DNA from 3 places in the Rhodoplanes sp. SY1 genome. Region 3 is predicted to be linked to each of the others. Evidence: riboswitches for the same ligand, from Rfam matches in the RefSeq annotation. Region 3 holds a riboswitch; each other region holds the start of a gene.

Region 1 (6,397 bases), on a different contig from region 3:
TGACGGCGGTGTGACCGCAGCCCTCGCCGTGCCGGTGCGGATGGTTCTCGTGGTGCTTCTCGGTGCAGGTCGTCATGTGAGCCTCGCATCGGTGAAGGTCCGCCGCGCCGTCCGGGGCGCGGCGGGTGCGGGCGGCATTCGCAGGGGGATGGTAGTCGCCGGTGCCGCATCGCGACAACCACCCGAACGGATGGGCCTCAGCGGCGGGGCTCGGGAAACGGGCCGTAGCCGCGGGTGCCGTCGATCACCGGCACGAACACCCAGTCGAGTCGGTCGAGGCGATCCTGCAGGCCGCGGCCCGGAAACCGGCGCATCCGATAGCCGTCGACCGGCAGCAGGTGATGGATGAAATGCGTCAGGATGGCGCGATGGACGTGCGACGCCTGGCGTCGCACCGCGGTGCTGCGCCGCCGCGCCGGCTGCGCGGCGATCACGGCCATCAGCGCGAGCAGCTCGTCGAACAGCGCCGCGTCGAAGCGGTACCGATCGTGCAGGGCGTGCATGAACGTGCCCTCCGCCGCGACCGCGTTGGCGGCCAGCACCGCCAGGGCGCGGGGCAGGGACCCGGGATCGGAGTCCGGCGCGCGCGCCCGACGGGACGCGCGGGGCGAGTTGCGAGACGACTTGGAAGTCGACCTGTTCGCCGACTTGGTCGCCGACTTGGGATGGCGTCTCGGAGGTGATTTGGGCATCGGTCGCGGCACGGTGTGATGGTCGGGCGTGCCGCTTGGTGACGTCGGCGCGGCGGGCGGTTCATCCACCTCACCGGAGCGACGCCGCTCCGCGCCGGCCGGCGAGACGGCGGCCGGTGCGTCCCTCACCGCGGTGCCGCCGCAGTCGTGGCGAACAGTCGTGGCCGGCTGATTCGGGGTATCGGGCAAAAAGCCCGCAGGGGAGAGAACCTTCATGTCGATCGCTTCGCGAGTCCGGGCCGCGTCCGTCGCCGCCGCCGTGGTCGCCGCCGGGGTGCTGGCCGCCGGCTCGGCCGCGCAGGCCGACAGCGGCAGCGTGTCGCTCACCATCTACAAGGGCGGCTGGGTGATCGGCGGCTCCGGCGGCAGCGGCACGCTGACCTTCCAGGGCAAGCGGTACCGGCTGTCGATCGGCGGCCTTTCGGCCGGCCTCGTCTTCGGCGCCTCCAAGGCGAACCTCTACGGCCGGGTGAGCAACATCTCGCGGCCCTCCGACGTCGCCGGCGTCTACGGCGCGGCGGGGGCGGGCGGCGCGCTCGGCCCCGGTGCCCAGGCGATCGTCCTGCGCAACCAGAAGGGCGCCGTGCTCGAGCTCCAGGGCCGCCAGGTCGGCCTCATCGCCAATCTCGACCTCAGCGGCATGGCGCTGTCGCTGAGGTAGGGATCGGCCGCCGGCGGAGTGGCCAGTCGATCACGTCCCCGCCGAACAGCGCAGCCCACACGAGAACCGGCTGAAACGCGAGCCGGGGGCCGTGATACCACCACGAATCCGGAATGGGCGGGATCGAAACGCCATCGACCGCGTGCTTGATGTTGGCTGGAAACACGCCAATCGCATAGAGCGCGAGCATCACCCCGGCGAGCTTGCGAAGCCTCGTGCCGAACAGCGCGAGAGCGCCGGCGATCTCGCAGGCGCCAGTCGCCAGGATGATCTCGCGCGGGAACGGGACCCAGCCCGGCGTGATCAGCATGAACGGCTCCGGCCGCGTCAGATGTGCGAGACCCGCGATGAGGTAACCGGCAGCGAGGACGAGCCGCAGCACGAATCGCACGCGCCGAGCCGGCGCGTGGGGCTCGGCGGAAAGGGTCGGGAGCGGCGTCACATCGGCGGACATCGCAGGTCAACGTGCGAGGGCCGCGCCCGGTTGCCTCGTAGAAGACCCCGCCGTCGATCGTCATTCGGCGATAGCGCGACATCGCCGGCGCCTTCTCGTCCGAGCCCGCGTGGGCACGCCGCTTTCGCGGCTTTGCCCACCCTACGTTTGGCTGTTCGTGCCGCTTTTCGGCATCGGCAAGGCGGGCCTGCGGGGCCCGCCTTGCCCACTCTACGTGATGTCGATGCGGCCTCGCCTCACAGCGCCTTGTTGCTGTCCTTCACGGCGTCGGCCTCGACATAGACCCGGCCGCCCATCTTCAGGAACTTGTCGGACATCTGCTTCATGCCGGCGGCGGCGTCGGCCTGCGCCGTGTCGACCGGATAGAGCGCCGCCTTCTCGTTGTCGCCCAGCCCGGCCGCGTAGTCGCGGACGTCCTGGGTGATCTTCATCGAGCAGAACTTCGGCCCGCACATCGAGCAGAAATGCGCGACCTTGTGGGCCTCCTTGGGCAGCGTCTCGTCGTGGAAGTCGCGCGCCGTGTCGGGATCGAGGCCGAGATTGAACTGATCCTCCCAGCGGAACTCGAAGCGGGCGCGCGACAGCGCGTCGTCGCGGATCTGCGCGGCCGGATGACCCTTCGCCAGATCGGCGGCATGCGCCGCGATCTTGTAGGTGATCACGCCGGTCTTCACGTCGTCGCGGTCGGGCAGACCGAGGTGCTCCTTCGGCGTCACGTAGCAGAGCATGGCGCAGCCGAACCAGCCGATCATCGCGGCGCCGATGCCCGACGTGATATGGTCGTAGCCCGGCGCGATGTCGGTCGTGAGCGGGCCGAGCGTGTAGAACGGCGCCTCGCCGCACTCCTTCAGCTGCTTGTCCATGTTGATCTTGATCTTGTGCATCGGCACGTGGCCGGGGCCCTCGATCATCACCTGGCAGCCCTTCGCCCAGGCGATCTTGGTCAGCTCGCCGAGCGTCTCCAGCTCGGCGAACTGGGCGCGGTCGTTGGCGTCGGCGATCGAGCCGGGCCGCAGGCCGTCGCCGAGCGAGAACGACACGTCGTAGCGCCGCATGATCTCGCAGATCTCCTCGAACCGCTCGTAGAGGAACGACTCGCGGTGATGCGCGAGGCACCACTTCGCCATGATGGATCCACCGCGTGACACGATGCCGGTGACGCGGCTGGCGGTGAGCGGCACGTAGGCGAGGCGCACGCCGGCGTGGATGGTGAAGTAGTCGACGCCCTGCTCGCACTGCTCGATCAGCGTGTCCTTGTAGACCTCCCAGTCGAGCTTGACCGGATCACCGTCGACCTTCTCGAGCGCCTGATAGATCGGCACGGTGCCGATCGGCACCGGCGAATTGCGGATGATCCACTCGCGCGTGTTGTGGATGTTGCGGCCGGTGGAGAGGTCCATCACGGTGTCGGCGCCCCAGCGGATCGCCCACACCATCTTGTCGATCTCCTCCTCGACCGACGAGGTCACGGCGGAGTTGCCGATGTTCGCGTTGATCTTGGTGAGGAAGTTGCGGCCGATGATCATCGGCTCGAGCTCGGCGTGATTGACGTTGGCCGGGATGATCGCGCGGCCCCGGGCAATTTCGCTTCTCACGAACTCCGGCGTCACGAAGGCCGGCACCGACGCGCCGAAGCTCTCGCCGTCGGCGAGCGCGCTCTCGGCGCGGTCCAGCATCTGCTTGCGCCCGAGATTCTCGCGCTCGGCGACGTAGATCATCTCCTTGGTGATCACGCCGGCTTTTGCCCACTCGTATTGGGTGACGGGCTTGCCGTCGAGCGCTCTCAGAGGGGCATGCACGGTCGGGAAGGCGCGGGCGAGATGCGCGCCCGTGACGTTGCCGTTGTCGACCGGCTTGATCGGACGGCCCTGATAGGTCTCGGTGCCGCCGCGCGCGCTCACCCAGGCGGTGCGATGGCGCGGCAGGCCCTTCTCCACGTCGATGGTCGTGGTCGGGTCCGTGTAGGGGCCGGAGGCGTCGTAGACCGGCACGGGCGGCTCGCCGGCGGCGTCCGACAGCACGATCTCGCGCACCGGCACCTTCAGGTCCGGCGCGGCGTCGGGCGTCGTGTAGGCCTTCCGCGAGCCGGCGATCGGCCCGGTCGTGACGGTCGGAACGGTGAGCGCGTCTCTGGGGGTGTGCTTGTTCATTCGGAGCCTCCCGTGAATGGGTGTCCCGGAAACAGCATGCGTCGGTATGGGAATGGTCCCTGTCCCTTCGCCGGCATGACCCGGATCAGGTTCAAAGGGTTTCCGTGGTGCCTGGCGGCCCGTCGGAACCGGAGCGATCGAGCTTCGGAGGAACGACGGTGCTGCGCGGCCGACGGTGTCTCAGCTCCTTCCGGAGCACCCCTCGGAACGAAATCTCAATTTACGGGAGATCGGGGACCTGTCAATGCGACGGTCCGACGACACGCCGGCCCGGCATCGAACCACCGGCGCGGCCGTCGGCGCTGCGGCGGCGGATCACGGGGGCGGCCGTCGCGCGCGGCGCCGCGAGGGGCTGGTCGAGCACGAGGTCGCCGGCGGCGCCCGGCCGGCCGAACAGCCAGCCCTGGGCCTCGCGACAGCCGGCGGCGCGCAGGAGCTCGAGCTGCTCGACGGTCTCGACGCCCTCCGCCGTCGTGCCCATGTCCAGCGCCTTGGCGAGGTTCACGACCGTGCAGACGATCGCGGCGCAGTCGGAGCGAGTCGGCAGGTCGGCGACGAACGACTTGTCGATCTTGATCTTGCTGAACGGGAAGAGCTGCAGGTAGCTCAGCGACGAGTAGCCGGTGCCGAAGTCGTCGAGCACGATGTGGACGCCGAGCGCGGCGAGGTCGTGCAGCACGGCGAGGCCGCCGTGGTCCTTCTGCAGCAGCACCGACTCGGTGATCTCGAGCTCGAGCCGGGCCGCCGGCAGGCCGCTGCAGGCGAGCGCGTCGCGCACCGCCTCGACCAGGTTGCCGGAGCGGAACTGCACGGCCGAGAGGTTGACGGCGAGGCGCACGTCGTCGGGCCAGTCCGCGGCGATGCGGCAGGCCGTGTCGAGGATCCACTCGCCGAGCGGGATGATCAGGCCGATCTCCTCGGCGACGGGGATGAACTTGTCGGGCGGGATCAGGCCGTGGTCGGGATGGCGCCAGCGCACCAGCGCCTCGACGGCGCAGGGCCGGCAGGTGGCGATGTCGACGATCGGCTGGAAGTGGATCTCGAACTCCTTGCGCACCAGCGCCTCGCGCAGCTCGAACTCGAACTCGCGCTGAAGTTGAGCGTCGGCGTCCATGGCCGGCTCGAAGAAGCGGTAGCAGCCGCGGCCGTCGCCCTTGGCGCGGTAGAGCGCGAGGTCGGCGTTGCGCAGGATCTGGCTCGGCTCGGTGCCGTCGTCGGGCGCGATGGCGACGCCGATCGAGATGCCGATGACGATCCGCTTGCCCTCGATCTCGTAGGGCGCTCGCAGGTCGTCGAGCAGCCGCGCGGCCCGCGCAGCCGCCTCGTCGCGCGGCTCGTCGTGGCAGTGCTGGATGATGGCGAACTCGTCGCCGCCGATGCGTCCGAGCGTATCGTCCGGTGCGGCGGTGCGGCGCAGGCGCTCGGCCACCGCCTCGAGCAGCGCGTCGCCGCCCGAATGGCCGAGCGAGTCGTTGACCGACTTGAACAGGTCGATGTCGAAGATCAGGATCGCGAAGCTCTTGCCGGTGCGCACCATGCGGGCGATCGCCTCGTCCATCCGCTCGCGGAACATCAGGCGATTGGCGAGGTCGGTCAGGGCGTCGTGCCGCGCCATGTGGGCGATCCGCTGCTCGGCCTGGGTGCGCTCGGTGATGTCCTCGTGCACCGAGATCCAGCCGCCGTCGCCGGTCGGGTCGTTGAGCACGGCGATCACCCGTCCGTCGCCGAGCCGCGTCATCACATGGGTGGCGCTGTCGCGCGAGATCGCGCCGGTCAGCTCGGCCAGGTAGGACTCCGGATCGGCGCACTCCGTGCCCGCCTCGGTGCGCAGGCGCAGCAGCTCGCGCAGCGAGGTGCCGGGCCGCACCGTCGCGGCGGCGAGGCCGTACATCTGACGGTAGCGGGCATTGTGCAGGACCAGACGGCCGTCGCGGTCGAACATGCACAGCCCGTAGGACATGTTGTTGAGGGCGGCGTCGAGCTGATTGGTCGTCTGCTCCAGCCGGCGCGACTTGCGCACCAGGCCGCTGAGCAGCGCGGCGCAGCACAGGAAGGCCAGCAGGCTGCCGAGGCCGATCCACAGCGCGCGATGCTCCCAGGTGGCGAGCGCCGCACTTTCGGTGATGGTGACGTTGACGAACAGCGGATGTCCCGGCACCGGGCGGACCGCGACGAGGCGCGTCTCGCGGGTCTGGGCGTCGCGCGTCACGTAGAAGCCGCCGCCACGCGCCGCCGCCGCGAACCAGCTCAGGTCGGCGATCGGCGCGCCGGTCGGCTCGAGCTCGGCGGGAAAGCGCGCCAGCACGGTCCCGTCGTCGCGCAGCAGCGCGAAGGAGCGGTCGGCGAGCGGCGCGATCGAGTCGTAGACGTTGCGGAAATAGTCGATCGGCACGCCCATGCCGACGAAGCCGGTGAAGGTGCCATCGGGCGCCGTCAGGCG
Region 2 (6,397 bases), on a different contig from region 3:
ACTGCGGCGGCTGCCACGAGAGCTACCGCATCAAGAAGAGCTGACCGGTGCGCCGCCTGCGCATCCTCTTGATCGCCGCGGCGCTGGTCCTGGGGACCGGCGTCGCGGTGTTCTTCGTCCTCACCGAGCCGACCCGGGTCGCCGCCGCCTCGCTCGGGCCGCACACGCCGAATCTCGACAACGGCCGCACGATGTTCTTCGCCGGCGGCTGCGCCTCGTGCCATGCGTCGTCGAAGGACGATCCGACGCGGCTCGGCGGCGGCGCGCCGCTGCATTCGCCGTTCGGTACCTTCTACGCGCCCAACATCTCGCCCGATCCGGTCGACGGCATCGGCCGCTGGAGCGAGGTGGCCTTCGTCTCCGCCATGCAGGACGGCACCTCTCCCGACGAGCGCCACTACTATCCGGCGTTCCCCTACACGTCGTATCAGCGCATGGAGACGGGCGATCTGCGCGATCTCTTCGCCTATCTGAAGACGCTGCCGGCCGTGCAGGGAAAGGCGCCCGCGCACGAGCTGCCGTTTCCGTTCTCGGTCCGGCGCGCCGTCGGCCTTTGGAAGATGCTCTATCTCGACGGCCGGCCGTTCCGGCCCGATGCGTCGCGGTCGGCGGCGTGGAACCGCGGCGCCTATCTGGTGAACGGCCCCGGCCACTGCGCCGAGTGCCACTCGCCCCGCGATGCGCTCGGCGGCATCGTCGCGGCGCAGCGCTTCGCCGGCGGCCCCGACCCGGAAGGGCGGGGGTGGGTTCCCAACATCACTGGCAAGGGGCTGGCGAGCTGGTCGGCCGGCGACATCGCCTACATGCTGGAGACCGGCGACCTGCCGGACGGCGATTCGGTCGGCGGAACGATGGCCGCGGTGGTGCGCAACACCGCGAAGCTCTCGGCCGCGGACCGCGCCGCCATGGCCGAGTACCTGAAGTCGCTGCCGCCCGTCGACGGCCCGCCGCGGCCGGAGCGGAAGTAGGTTTCGCGCGACGCGATAGTCATTCCGGGGCGGCGCGCAGCGCCGAACCCGGAATCCAGCCAAGAATGTCGAGTTCGCTGCTGGATTCCGGGTTCGCGCCTTCGGCGCGCCCCGGAATGACGCGCGTCGGCCCCGCACGGCCGCATCCCGCCAAGAGTGGTTTTCGGAACCCGAGGACCGTGCGACAAGGGGCGCCCGCGTCGCGTCGCCATCCTGCCCCCGCCCGTCATGAGCCTGCACGCCGCCATCCTGGTCAAGATCGTCTCGGTCCTGCTGTTCGCGGTGATGTCGGCGCTGGCCCGCTATCTCGGCGAGGCCGGGATTCCGCTCGGCCAGGTGGTGTTCTTCCGCAGCCTGTTCGCCCTCCTCCTGATCGTCGTCATCTACGCGGCCCGGCACGAGCTGTCCGCGGCGGTGCGCACCAGCCGGCTGCTCGGCCATGTCGGCCGCGGCAGCATCGGCGTGGCCGGCATGTTCCTCAACTTCGCCGCGCTGGCGCGCCTGCCGCTGGTCGACGCGACCGCGATCACGTTCGCGGCGCCGCTGATCACGGTGGCGCTCGCCGCGGTCGTGCTCTCCGAGCGGGTGCGGGCCTATCGCTGGACCGCGGTCGGTGTGGGCTTCGTCGGCGTCATGGTGATGCTGTGGCCGTATCTCGGGCTCGGGCGGCTCGTCACGGCGGCGTCGACGGCGGCGACGGTCGGGGCGATGTGCGCGCTCGCCTCGGCCTTCTCCAACGCCTTCGCCGTGATCCAGACGCGACGCCTGACCGACAGCGAGACGACCTCGTCGATCGTCTTCTACTTCTCGCTGATCTGCACGATCGCGGGCGCCATCGTGCTGCCCTTCGTCTGGATCACGCCGACGCTGCCACAGCTCGTCGCGCTGATCGGCGTCGGGCTTCTGGGCGGCGCCTCGCATCTCCTGCTCACCGAGAGCTACCGCTACGCGCCCGCCTCGGTGATGGCGCCGTTCGACTATCTGGCGCTGCTCTTCGCCTTCCTGATCGGCTGGGTGGTGTTCGGCGAGATCCCGACCGGCTGGGCCTATGCGGGCGCCGGCATCGTGGTGCTGTCGGGCCTGTTCGTGATCTGGCGCGAGCGCCGCCTCGCCGCCCGGCGCCGCAAGGCGACGAAGCCCGACGAGCCGACGAAGCCCGACCCGGCGTGAGCCCGGCGCGGCTCAGAACGCCTTGAACGTGATGATCGTCTTGGTGTCGACGATGCCCGAGATCGTCTGCACCTTCTCGTTGACGAAATGGCCGATGTCGGTGCCCTGATCGACATAGAACTTCACCAGCAGGTCGTAGTCGCCGGCCGTGGAGTAGATCTCCGAGGCGATCTCGGCGTCGGCGAGCTGGTTGGCGACCTGGTACGACTTGCCGAGGTTGCACTTGATCTGCACGAAGAACGGAATCATCGGCTTTCCCTCGGGCCTCGCGGCACTGCGCCGCCATTCGCGCCGCGCCGTCGCGCGGTCGCCGCAATCGAGCAAAACCGGACCGGTTTGACAAGCGAGACGGGCGCCCCGGCAGCCTTGCGCAGGGCCGGGGGAGGGACTAGTTTCGCCTTTGATCTCAGCGGGGTGTCCGGCCGAATCCGCGTCCGGGCTGAGAGGCGGAGCCGGCTCCTTCGGCCGGTGTGCCAACCCGTCGAACCTGATCCGGGTCATGCCGGCGGAGGGACCTCGAGATGACGCGAGTGGGCGACGACGCCCCGATCCACGGCCGCGCCGATGCAGGCGAGGCCATCTCTCGCGAGACCATCTCTCGTGAGACCGTCGCGCGCGCCGCCGACGCGCTCGACGCGCTGCGGGCGAAGCGGCCGCGGGTCCATTGCATCACCAACACGGTCGCCCAGACCTACACGGCGAACCTGCTGCTCGCCGCCGGCGCGGTCCCGTCGATGACCATCGCGCCGGACGAGATCGCCGCCTTCGTGGCCGGCGCCGACGCGCTCGTCGTCAACATCGGCACGCTCGACGAGACCCGCCGCACTGCCATCGGCATCGCCATCGACGCCGCCACGGAGGCCGGCATCCCCTGGGTGCTCGATCCGGTCTTCGTCGACCGCTCGCCCGGCCGCGCCACCTTCGGCAAGGCCCTCCTGGCGATGCGTCCGACCGTGCTGCGGCTGAACCCGGCCGAGTTCGCCGTGCTGTCCGGCCTGCCGGCGGAGGCCGACCATCTCCCGGGCTTCGCGCGCGAAAATCAGGCGGTCGTGGCGCTCACCGGGGAGACCGACCTGGTCGCCGATGCGGCCCGGCGCGCGGCGATCGGCAACGGCCATCGCTGGATGGCGCGCATCACCGCCATGGGCTGCGCCGGGGCGGCGCTGGTCGCCGCCTTCGCAGCCGTCGACGACGACCCCTGGCACGCGACGATCGCGGCGCTGGTCGCGCTCGGTGTCGCGGCGGAGCGGGCCGCCGTCGTGTCGAGCGGCCCCGGTACGCTCGCCGTGCGGCTCCTCGACACGCTGTTCGATCTCGACCGCAAGGACCTGCTGGAGCAGGCGAAGGTGAGCTGAATGACCGTCGACGTGCGTCTCAATGCCATCCTGGATCCGGAGCGCGCCGGCGGGCGCCCGCTCGTCGATCTCGCCCGCGCCGTGGTGGCGGGGGGCGCGACGCTCCTGCAGCTGCGCGACAAGCACGGCAGCACCCGGCGCATGATCGAGGAGGCGCGGGCGCTGATCGAGGTGCTGGCGCCGCTCGGCGTGCCGCTGGTGATCAACGATCGCGTCGACGTCGCGCTCGCGGCCGGCGCCGCCGGCGTCCATGTCGGCCCCGACGACATGGCGGTCGAGGACGCGCGCGCGATCCTTGGACCGGGCGCCATCGTCGGTCACTCGATCAAGACGCTCGACCAGGCCGAGCGCGTGCCGCTCGATCTGCTCGACTACGCCGGCGTCGGCGGCGTCTATGCGACGCTGTCGAAGGACAATCCGGCGCCGCCGATGGGGCCGGAGGGGCTCGCGAAGATCCGCGCCGTGCTGCGCCGGCGGGCGCCGCTGATGCCTGTGGTCGGCATCGCCGGCATCGAGATCGGCAACGCCGCGCCGGTGGTCGCGGCCGGCGCCGACGGCGTCGCCGTCATCTCGGCGCTGTCGCTCGCCCCCGATCCGGAGGTCGCGGCCCGCACGCTGCGGGCGATCGTCGACGGCGCCCTGGCGGAGCGCGCCGCCTGATGCCCCCGCTCGCCGTGACCCCCATCGCCGTGACCGTGGCGGGCTCGGATTCGAGCGGCGGCGCCGGCATCCAGGCGGATCTGAAGACCTTCTCGGCGCTCGGCGTCTACGGCGCCTCGGTGATCGCCGCGTTGACCGCGCAGAACACTCGCGGCGTGACGGCGATCCACGACGTGCCGCCCGAGTTCATCGCGGCGCAGATCGACGCGGTGTTCTCCGATCTCGCCGTCACAGCCGTGAAGATCGGCATGCTGTCGGTGCCGGCCGCGATCGTCGCGGTGGCGGCCGGCCTCGATCAGCACCGGGCCCGCAACATCGTTCTCGATCCGGTGATGATCTCGACCAGCGGGGCGCGGCTCTTGGCGCCCGAGGCGGTCGAGACGTTGATCCGCCTCTTGCTGCCGCGCGCCGATCTGATCACGCCGAATCTCCCGGAGGCGGCGGCGCTGCTCGAGACCTCGGTCGCGACGACCGAGGCCGAGATGCGCGGGCAGGGCGAGGCGCTGCTCGCGCGCGGCGCCCGCGCCGTGCTGATCAAGGGCGGCCACGCCGAGGGCGCCGAGAGCGCCGACCTCCTGGTGACGCGCGAGGGCGTGGCGCGCTTCGCGGCGCCGCGTGTCGCGACGAAGAACACCCACGGCACCGGCTGCACGCTCTCCTCGGCGGTCGCGGCCGGCCTCGCCAAGGGACGGGATCTCGTCGCCGCGGTCGGCGCCGCGAAGGACTACGTCGCCGCCGCGATCGCGGCCGCCGACCGCCTGACCATCGGCACCGGCTTCGGCCCGGTGCATCATTTTCACCGGTGGTGGTGAGGTGGGGCGACGGTCTCCGAGCTGGTCATCCCGGGGCGCGGACCGCAGGTCCGCGAGCCCGGGATCCATACGCCCTGTGGCAGTGGTTCACGATAGACAGGGGTTATGGGTCCCGGGCTCGGCGCTTCGCGCCGCCCCGGGACGACCAGAGCAAGTACATGACGCTTCACCCGCGCGACGATGTTCAACGTGACCCTGCGCGTGCGGCCGGCGTACCGTCACGAGTTCAGGAGCCTGACATGAAAAGCTTCACCCGACGCCATCTCGCCGGCGGGGCGCTCGGCGCCGCTGCGGCCGTCGCCGCGCCGGCGGTCGCGCGCGCGCAGACGAAACGCTGGCGCATGGTGACGTCGTGGCCGAAGCGGCTGCCCGGTCCCGGCATGTCGGCCGAGCGCATCGCCGAGCGCATTTCCGCGATGTCCGGCGGTCGGCTGCAGATCACGGTCCACGCCGCCGGCGAGGTGGTGCCGGCCTTCGAGGTGCTGGACGCGGTCGGCGGCGGCGTCGTCGAGATGGGCCACACGGCGGCGTTCTACTGGCAGGGCAAGCAGCCCGCCGCGGCGTTCTACACCACGGTGCCGTTCGGTCTGACGCCGGCCGAGCACGTCGCCTGGGTCGAGGCCGGCGGCGGCCAGGCGCTGTGGGACGAGCTCTATGCGCCGTTCGGCGTGAAGCCGTTCATGGGCGGCAACACCGGCGTCTGCATGGGCGGCTGGTTCCGCTCCACGCTGACGGGGCTCGCCGATCTGAGAGGCCTCAAGATCCGCTCGCTCGGGCTCGGCGGCGAAGTCTATCGCCGGCTCGGCGCGACGCCGCAGACGACGGCGCCGGGCGAGATCCTGACGAGCCTGCAGTCCGGCGTGCTCGACGGCGCCGAGTTCGTCGGCCCCGGCACCGACATCGCGCTCGGTCTCTACCGGGTGGCGCCGCACTACTATGGTCCCGGCTTCAACAAGCCGAACGGCACCGGCGAGTGCCTCGTCTCGCTTTCCGCCTGGACCGGCCTCGCGCCCGACCTCAAGGCGATCGTCGCGCATGCCTGCGCCACCGAGGCGACCTTCGCGCTCTCCGAGATGGAGCGCCTCAACGCCGAGGCGCTCGCCGCGCTGATCGAGCGTCACAAGGTGAAGCTGGAGACGTTCCCGGACGAGATCGTCGCGGCCGCTCGCGGCCACGCTGCCGAGATCCTCGCCGAGGTCGCGGCTCGCAACCCGCTCGCCAAAAAAGTCCACGACTCCTACACGGCGTTCCGCGACCGCGTCGCCGGCTGGTCCCGCGTCTCGATCCGCGCCGTGCTGGAGGCGCGGGGGGCCTGAGTCTGCTGCACCGCAGCGTGGCCGGCGCGCCGCCCATCGCTGTCGCGCACCCGCACCTTTCCCGGCCGGATCACTTGTCATACCATCCGGCCGCGCTCGGCCGCTCCCGGCCGGCA
Region 3 (6,397 bases):
GTCGATCGGGTTGTCGGCGTGGGCGCCGCCGTTGACGATGTTCATCATCGGTACCGGCAGGACGCGGGCCGAGGTGCCGCCGACATAGCGATAGAGCGGCAGGCCCTTGGCGGTCGCCGCCGCCTTCGCAACTGCGAGAGAAACGCCCAGGATCGCGTTGGCGCCAAGGCGCGCCTTGTTAGGCGTGCCGTCGAGCTTGATCATCGTGTCGTCGATGAGCACCTGCTCCTCGGCGTCGAAGCCCGAGATGGCGTCGTAGATCTCGCCGTTGACGGCCTCGACCGCCTTGGTGACGCCCTTGCCGGCATAGCGCGACTTGTCGCCGTCGCGCAGCTCGACGGCCTCGTGTGCGCCCGTCGAGGCGCCGGACGGAACCGCGGCGCGGCCCTTGGAGCCGTCGTCGAGCACCACGTCGACCTCGACGGTCGGATTGCCGCGACTATCGAGAATCTCGCGGCCGATTATGTCCACGATGGCGGTCATCAAAGGCTCCCGCATGGCTTGTCTGGGGGGTGCAGGTGTCTTAACAGGCCGAACCGTACCGGCCAAGCGTCCTCGGCGCATGCCGCGGCATCATACCCGGCGAAGACCGAGCACTCGGCGGAGACCGACCGCTCGGCGAAGCCGAGCCATCATGGTCGCCTCGCGCGACCGGAGAACGACATGCCTCGCTCCACCCGCCCCCGCCCGCCGTCCGGCCGCCGCGCCGCCGCCGCCCCGCTGCAGCTCGGCACCCCGACCCCGATCCCCGATTCGCCCGAGACGGCGACGCTCGACCGGGTGCCGAACCCGCATGCCGACACGCCCTATGTGGCGCGCTTCACGTTCCCCGAGTTCACCTCGCTGTGCCCGGTGACGGGCCAGCCGGACTTCGCGACCCTGGTGATCGACTACGTGCCGGCCGCCTGGCTGGTCGAATCGAAATCCTTGAAGCTGTATCTCAACAGCTTCCGCAACCACGGCAGTTTCCATGAGGATTGCACCGTGGCGATCGGCAAGCGGCTGGTCGGCGCCCTGAAGCCGCGCTGGCTGCGCATCGGCGGCTACTTCTATCCGCGCGGCGGCATGCCGATCGACGTGTTCTTCCAGGCCGGCAAGCTGCCGGCCGGCGTCTGGGTGCCGGACCAGGGCGTGCCGACCTATCGGGGCCGCGGCTGAGCAGGCGCCGCCGCGGCCAGCGCCGCGAGCAGCGATTCGATCTCGGCGCCCGGATCGGCGGCCCGCATCACGGCGCCCATCACGGCGACGCCGGCCGCCCCGGCGGCGAGCAGATCCGGGATGGTTTCGGCCGTGACGCCGCCGATCGCCAGCACCGGCACCGACGAGGCGCCCGCGATGGCGCCGACGCAGGCCGGTCCGAGCGCCGGCCCGTAGCCCGGCTTGCTGGCGGTCGCGAAGGCCGGGCCGGCCACCGCCCAGGCGACGAGGTCGGGATCGAGCCGCCCCGCCTCGGCCGGCGCGTGCACCGAGACGCCGATCAGCCCCGTCGGACCGAACAGGTCGCGCGCCGGCCGCGGGTCGGACCCGCCGCGCAGATGCACACCGGCGAGGCCGGCGGCGCGCGCGACCTCCGGCCGCCCGTGCAGCACCAGGGTCGCGCCGTATCGTTCGGCAATGGGCGATAGCTCTTTCGCCAAGGCAACTTGCGCGGGTTCGCTCAGATCCTTCTCGCGGATGCTGGCGAACCGGCACCCGGCCGCGAAGGCAGAGTCGAGGATCTCCGCCAGCGGCCGCACCGCCTGCCGCCGGTCGGTGACCAGCAGCAGCGGAGCCGGCAGGCGGTCGGGGGACTTCAGCGCCGTCATGGCCGGGCTCGTCCCGGCCATCCACGTCTTTGCCACGACCGGCGGGCGAGAGACGTAGATGCCCGGCACAAGGCCGGGCATGACGGCTCGGAGGGTGCGGCAGCAATCACGTCCCGACCAGGCCGAGCTGCGGGCTCGACGGCTCGGCGTAGCGTTTTCGCGGGATGCGGCCGGCCCGGGATGCCAGCCGGCCGGCTTCCACGCCGGCCCGCATGGCGGCGGCCATCCGGACCGGGTCGTTGGCCTTCGAGACCGCGGTGTTGAGCAGCACGGCCGAGCAGCCGAGCTCCATGGCGAGCGCCGCCTCGGACGCCGTGCCGATTCCGGCGTCGAGCACCACCGGCACGGGCGAGCGGGCGCAGATCGTCTCGATCATCACCGGATTGCAGATGCCGAGCCCGGACCCGATCGGCGCGCCGAGCGGCATCACGGCCGCCGCCCCGGCATCGGCGAGCTTCCGGCACGTGATCGGGTCGTCGTTGCAGTAGGGCAGCACCGTGAAGCCGGCCGCGACCAGGGTCTCGGTCGCCCTCAGAAGCTCTTCCACGTCGGGATAGAGGAGCTCGCGGTCGCCGATCACCTCGAGCTTGATCCAGTCGGTGCCGAGCGCCTCGCGGGCGAGCTCGGCGGTCAGCACGGCGTCGCGCGCGGTCTGGCAGCCGGCCGTGTTGGGCAGGAAGTGCGCCTTGTCGCCGATCAGGTCGACCAGGCTCTCGTCCTCGCCGGCGAGGCTGATCCGGCGGATCGCCGCCGTCACCATCTGGGTGCCGCTCACAGTGATCGCGTCGAGCATGACCTTCCGATTGGGATAGCCGGCCGTGCCGAGGAAAAGGCGCGACGAGAACGTGCGCCCGGCGATCACCAGCGGGTCGGCAGCCTTGGCCTCTTGGGTCTTCGTCTCGATGCTCATGTCAGCCTCCGGGCCTCGCCCGCACGATCTCCACAGCGTCGCCGGAGGCGAGCGCCGTGGTGGCCCAGGCGGTGCGCGGCACCACCCGTCCGTTGACGGCGATCGCGATGCCGCGGGCGCCGGGGTCGATGTCCTTCTCGGCCAGCAGCTCCGACACCGTTGCCGCGGCGCGCGGCTCGGCGGTGCCGTTCACCGTGATGGTGTCGCTCGAACTGGTCTCTTCGGCGCCCTTGGACGCCGTTGCCGTATCGGCCATGTCTCTGATCCTCGTTGCCCTGGTCAGGCCGCGGCTTTCGCCGCAAACCGCTCCATGCCGAACGCGGCGATGGCCGGATCGGTCCCCTCGCCGGCCACCAGCCGGGCGACGGCGTCGGCCGTCACGGGCGCCAGCAGGATGCCGTTGCGGTGGTGGCCGGTGGCATAGACGAGCCCCGGCACCTCGGAGGCTCCGAGGATCGGCGCGTCGTCGCGGCTGCCCGGCCGGTGGCCGACGACCGTGTCGACGATCGGCAGCTCCTCGATCGCCGGCAGCACGCGCCACGCGGCTTCCAGCAGAGCGAAGATGCCGCCGGCCGTGATCGCGGTGTCGAAGCCCTTCTCCTCGACCGTGGCGCCGAGGATCAGATGGCCGTCGCGGCGCGGCACCAGATAGCAGCCCGGTGCCCACAGGACGTGAGTCAGCAACGGCGCGGCCGCGTCCATCGTCAGGACGATCACCTGCCCCTTGATCGGCCGCACCGGCGGGCGGGCGGCGGGGGGCACGCCCTCGATGCCGCGCGACCAGGCGCCGGCGGCCAGCACCACGGTGCCGGCGGCGACGCGGCTGCCGTCGGAAAGCTCAACGCCGGTGGCGCGGCCGCTCTCGACGACGATGCGGGAGACCGCCGTGTGCGGGCGCAACGTCACGCCGGCGTGCTCGGCGGCGCGGATCAGCGCCGTGGTGAGCGACCGGGTCGCGACCTGATGGTCCTCCGGGCTGAACACGGCGCCCGTGATCCCCGCCGCGAGATGCGGCTCGCGCCGGCGAACCTCCGCCGGCGTCAGCCAGTCGAGCGTCAGGCCGAGGCCTGTCTGGAACGCGTGATGATGGAGGAGACGCGCGCGCTCGTCGGCGGTCGGCGCCACCACCAGGGTGCCTTCGGTGCGCAGCTCGACGTCGATGCCGGTCGCCTCCAGAAGCTCGGTCGCGAAGCCGGGCCACAGGCGTTGTGCGTGGCGACCGAGCCGGACCAGCTCCTCCTCGCCGGGCTCCGCCTCGGCGCAGGCGGCCAGCATGCCGCCGGCGACCCAGCTCGCCGCGGCGCCGAGGGCGCCCTTGTCGAGCACCGTGACGGCGAGCCCGCGCTGCGCCAGTCGCCACGCGATGCCCAGGCCGCAGACGCCGGCCCCGATGATCACGACATCGGGGGCGCGCGTCGGCGCAGTCGTTGATTCAAAATACGGACGTGATTGCGCTACCATCGGCGGCTCCCTTCGCTGGCATGACCCAGACAGGTTCGTTGGGTGTGATCTCAGCCGCGCACCGGCGCGGCACCCCAGGCCGTGAGGGAATGATGGACGATCCGGGCCGCTGCCGCAAGAGCGGAGCGGCGATGCGCGATCGCGATGGGTCGCGACGCGACGTGAGGACGTGTCGCGGTCAGCTGTCGCGTGTGCCGGCCGGCACCGGCTTCGTCGGTCGTCGCAGGAATGCGGAACACATCAGTCCGGTGCCGAGCAGCACCAGGCCGGCGAGCGTGCTGGTGGCGGACACGCCGAGATGGTCGAAGCCGGTGCGGTAGACGACCGGTCCGAGTGCCTGGCCGAGGAAGAACGAACAGCCGTGCATCGCGACCGCGGTGCCGCGCGCCGACGGCGCGAGCTCGGTCACGTAGATCTGGATGACGCCGTGCAGCGAGTAGAAGCCGAGCCCGATCACCATGAAGATCACGAACTCGACCGGCCAGACGAAGCCGAGCGTCACCACGGCGAGGCCGATCGCCATCAACGCACCGCCGCCGCGCATCAGGCCGCGCTCGCCGAGCCGGCGCAGCAGCACCGAGATCAGCCCGGAATACAGGAACCCGCCCACCGCGAAGCCGGCGATCACCACGCCGGCGATCGCGGCGCGCCCTTCGCCGCGCTCGGCGAGCAGGGCCGCGACGAACGGAAACAGCCCGTGCAGGAACGTGCCTTCCAGGAACACGGCGAAGAAGCAGATCTTCGCCAGCGGGTTCCTGAACACGGCGCGATAGCCGCGCACGATGGTGCTCATCTGGAAGCGGGTGCGGACATCGATCGCCATCCCGCGAAAGCCGACCTGCACGGCGACGAGAGCGACGACCGCGATCGCAGCGACGAGCGCGAAGACGCCGCGCCAGCCGACCGTGTCGGCGATCAGCCCGGCGAGTGGCGAGCCGAGCACGTTGCCGGCCATCGCGGCGGCGAGCAGCCGGCTGAACGCGACCTGACGCTTGGCGACCGGCACCAGATCGCCCCCGATCGCCAGCGCGATCGGGAAGATGCCGCCCGACACCATGCCGACCAGCACGCGCGAGCCGAACAGCGTCGAGAAATCGGGCGCGAAGGCGCCGAGAAAACCCGCGAAGATGCTGAGCACCAGACAGAGCTTCAGCACCAGGACCTTGCCGACCGTGTCGCCGAGGCTGCCGAGCACCGGCTGGGCGAGCGCGTAGGGCAGCGCATAGGCGGTGGAGAGCAGCGCGACGGTGCGCACGTCCATCTGCAGGCCGGTGGCGATCTGCGGGATCACCGGGTCGATGGCGCGCATGAACAGGCTGGTCGAGAACAGCGCCAGCGCGACCACCGCCAGCACCCGTCCGGTCCCCGGCGGGTCGGCGCTGTCGTCGCTGGCGGGAGAGCTCATGCGCGGTGTTGTACAGCACCCCGACGCCGCGACAAGATCGCGGCGCGCCGGCATGCCCGCACCGCCGTCAGGGCAGGATCGCGTGCGGCAGGAAGCGCGACGTGTTCTTGGTGATCGGCGAGGCGTCCTCGCGGATCGACAGGCCGCAGGCCTCGCCGTTCACGATCCACGAGCCGAGCACCGGATAGCCGCCCGCGGTGCGCGGCAGCGTGGCGACGGCCTGGCGCACGAAGCCCTCCGCGCCGTAGGGCCCGCTGTCGGAGTCGAGCACCTCGCCGCCCACCACCATGGCGACATTGGCCCCCTCGCGCGAGTAGAGCGGCTTTCTCACGTAGGACTCGCCGAGACGGCCCGCCTCCGGGTCGTCCTCGAAATAGGCCGGCAGCAGGTTCGGATGGTTCGGCGCCATCGACCACAGGAGCGGCAGGATGCCCTTCGACGACAGGATCGCCTTCCAGGGCGGCTCGATCCAGCGCGTCGACGCGCCCGGCATGGAGCGTCCGAACGGCTCGCGGAACATCCACTCCCAGGGATACAGCTTGAAGGCGAGCGCGATCGGCCGGTCCTGCTCGTCGACGAAGTCGCCGTTGCGCTTGTGCCCGATGCGGTCCATCGCGATCGTCACGGTGTCGAGGCCGGCCTGCCGGGCCGTGTCCTCCAGATAGGCGAGCGTGCCGAGATCCTCGGCGCTCTCCAGCGCGCCGGCGAGATGAACGAGGCCGACCGGCTCGCCGAGGCCGCGCCCCACCTGCTCCGCCACGACGCGCCAGCCGGCGATCAGCGTCTCGTGGACCGAATTGAACTGGTCGCTGCCGG

What was found. A riboswitch is a leader RNA that binds a small molecule or an ion and turns the genes downstream of it on or off. The one in region 3 is predicted to bind thiamine pyrophosphate.
Region 1: linked by a shared signal. The riboswitch ahead of thiC (phosphomethylpyrimidine synthase ThiC) and the one ahead of thiO (glycine oxidase ThiO) in region 3 are both predicted to bind thiamine pyrophosphate.
Region 2: linked by a shared signal. The riboswitch ahead of thiM (hydroxyethylthiazole kinase) and the one ahead of thiO (glycine oxidase ThiO) in region 3 are both predicted to bind thiamine pyrophosphate.

What each region holds. Positions count from the first base shown of each region.
Region 1 covers NZ_JBEOMB010000125.1:36,425-42,821, forward strand. The annotation lists gene ABTU92_RS24625 (hypothetical protein) at 1-76, opposite strand, end outside; gene ABTU92_RS24630 (hypothetical protein) at 198-542, opposite strand; gene ABTU92_RS24635 (hypothetical protein) at 907-1,353, shown strand; gene ABTU92_RS24640 (DoxX family protein) at 1,325-1,807, opposite strand; gene thiC (phosphomethylpyrimidine synthase ThiC) at 2,044-3,957, opposite strand; TPP riboswitch at 4,002-4,170, opposite strand; gene ABTU92_RS24650 (EAL domain-containing protein) at 4,199-6,397, opposite strand, start outside.
Region 2 covers NZ_JBEOMB010000005.1:115,998-122,394, reverse strand. The annotation lists gene ABTU92_RS01775 (cytochrome c) at 1-44, shown strand, start outside; gene ABTU92_RS01770 (c-type cytochrome) at 48-968, shown strand; gene ABTU92_RS01765 (DMT family transporter) at 1,197-2,138, shown strand; gene ABTU92_RS01760 (Lrp/AsnC ligand binding domain-containing protein) at 2,151-2,387, opposite strand; TPP riboswitch at 2,539-2,671, shown strand; gene thiM (hydroxyethylthiazole kinase) at 2,660-3,493, shown strand; gene thiE (thiamine phosphate synthase) at 3,494-4,153, shown strand; gene thiD (bifunctional hydroxymethylpyrimidine kinase/phosphomethylpyrimidine kinase) at 4,153-4,965, shown strand; gene ABTU92_RS01740 (TRAP transporter substrate-binding protein) at 5,205-6,281, shown strand.
Region 3 covers NZ_JBEOMB010000052.1:25,237-31,633, forward strand. The annotation lists gene eno (phosphopyruvate hydratase) at 1-483, opposite strand, end outside; gene queF (preQ(1) synthase) at 664-1,158, shown strand; gene ABTU92_RS14720 (thiamine phosphate synthase) at 1,140-1,805, opposite strand; gene ABTU92_RS14725 (thiazole synthase) at 1,912-2,715, opposite strand; gene thiS (sulfur carrier protein ThiS) at 2,717-2,971, opposite strand; gene thiO (glycine oxidase ThiO) at 2,995-4,113, opposite strand; TPP riboswitch at 4,165-4,263, opposite strand; gene ABTU92_RS14740 (MFS transporter) at 4,355-5,581, opposite strand; gene ABTU92_RS14745 (glutathionylspermidine synthase family protein) at 5,649-6,397, opposite strand, start outside.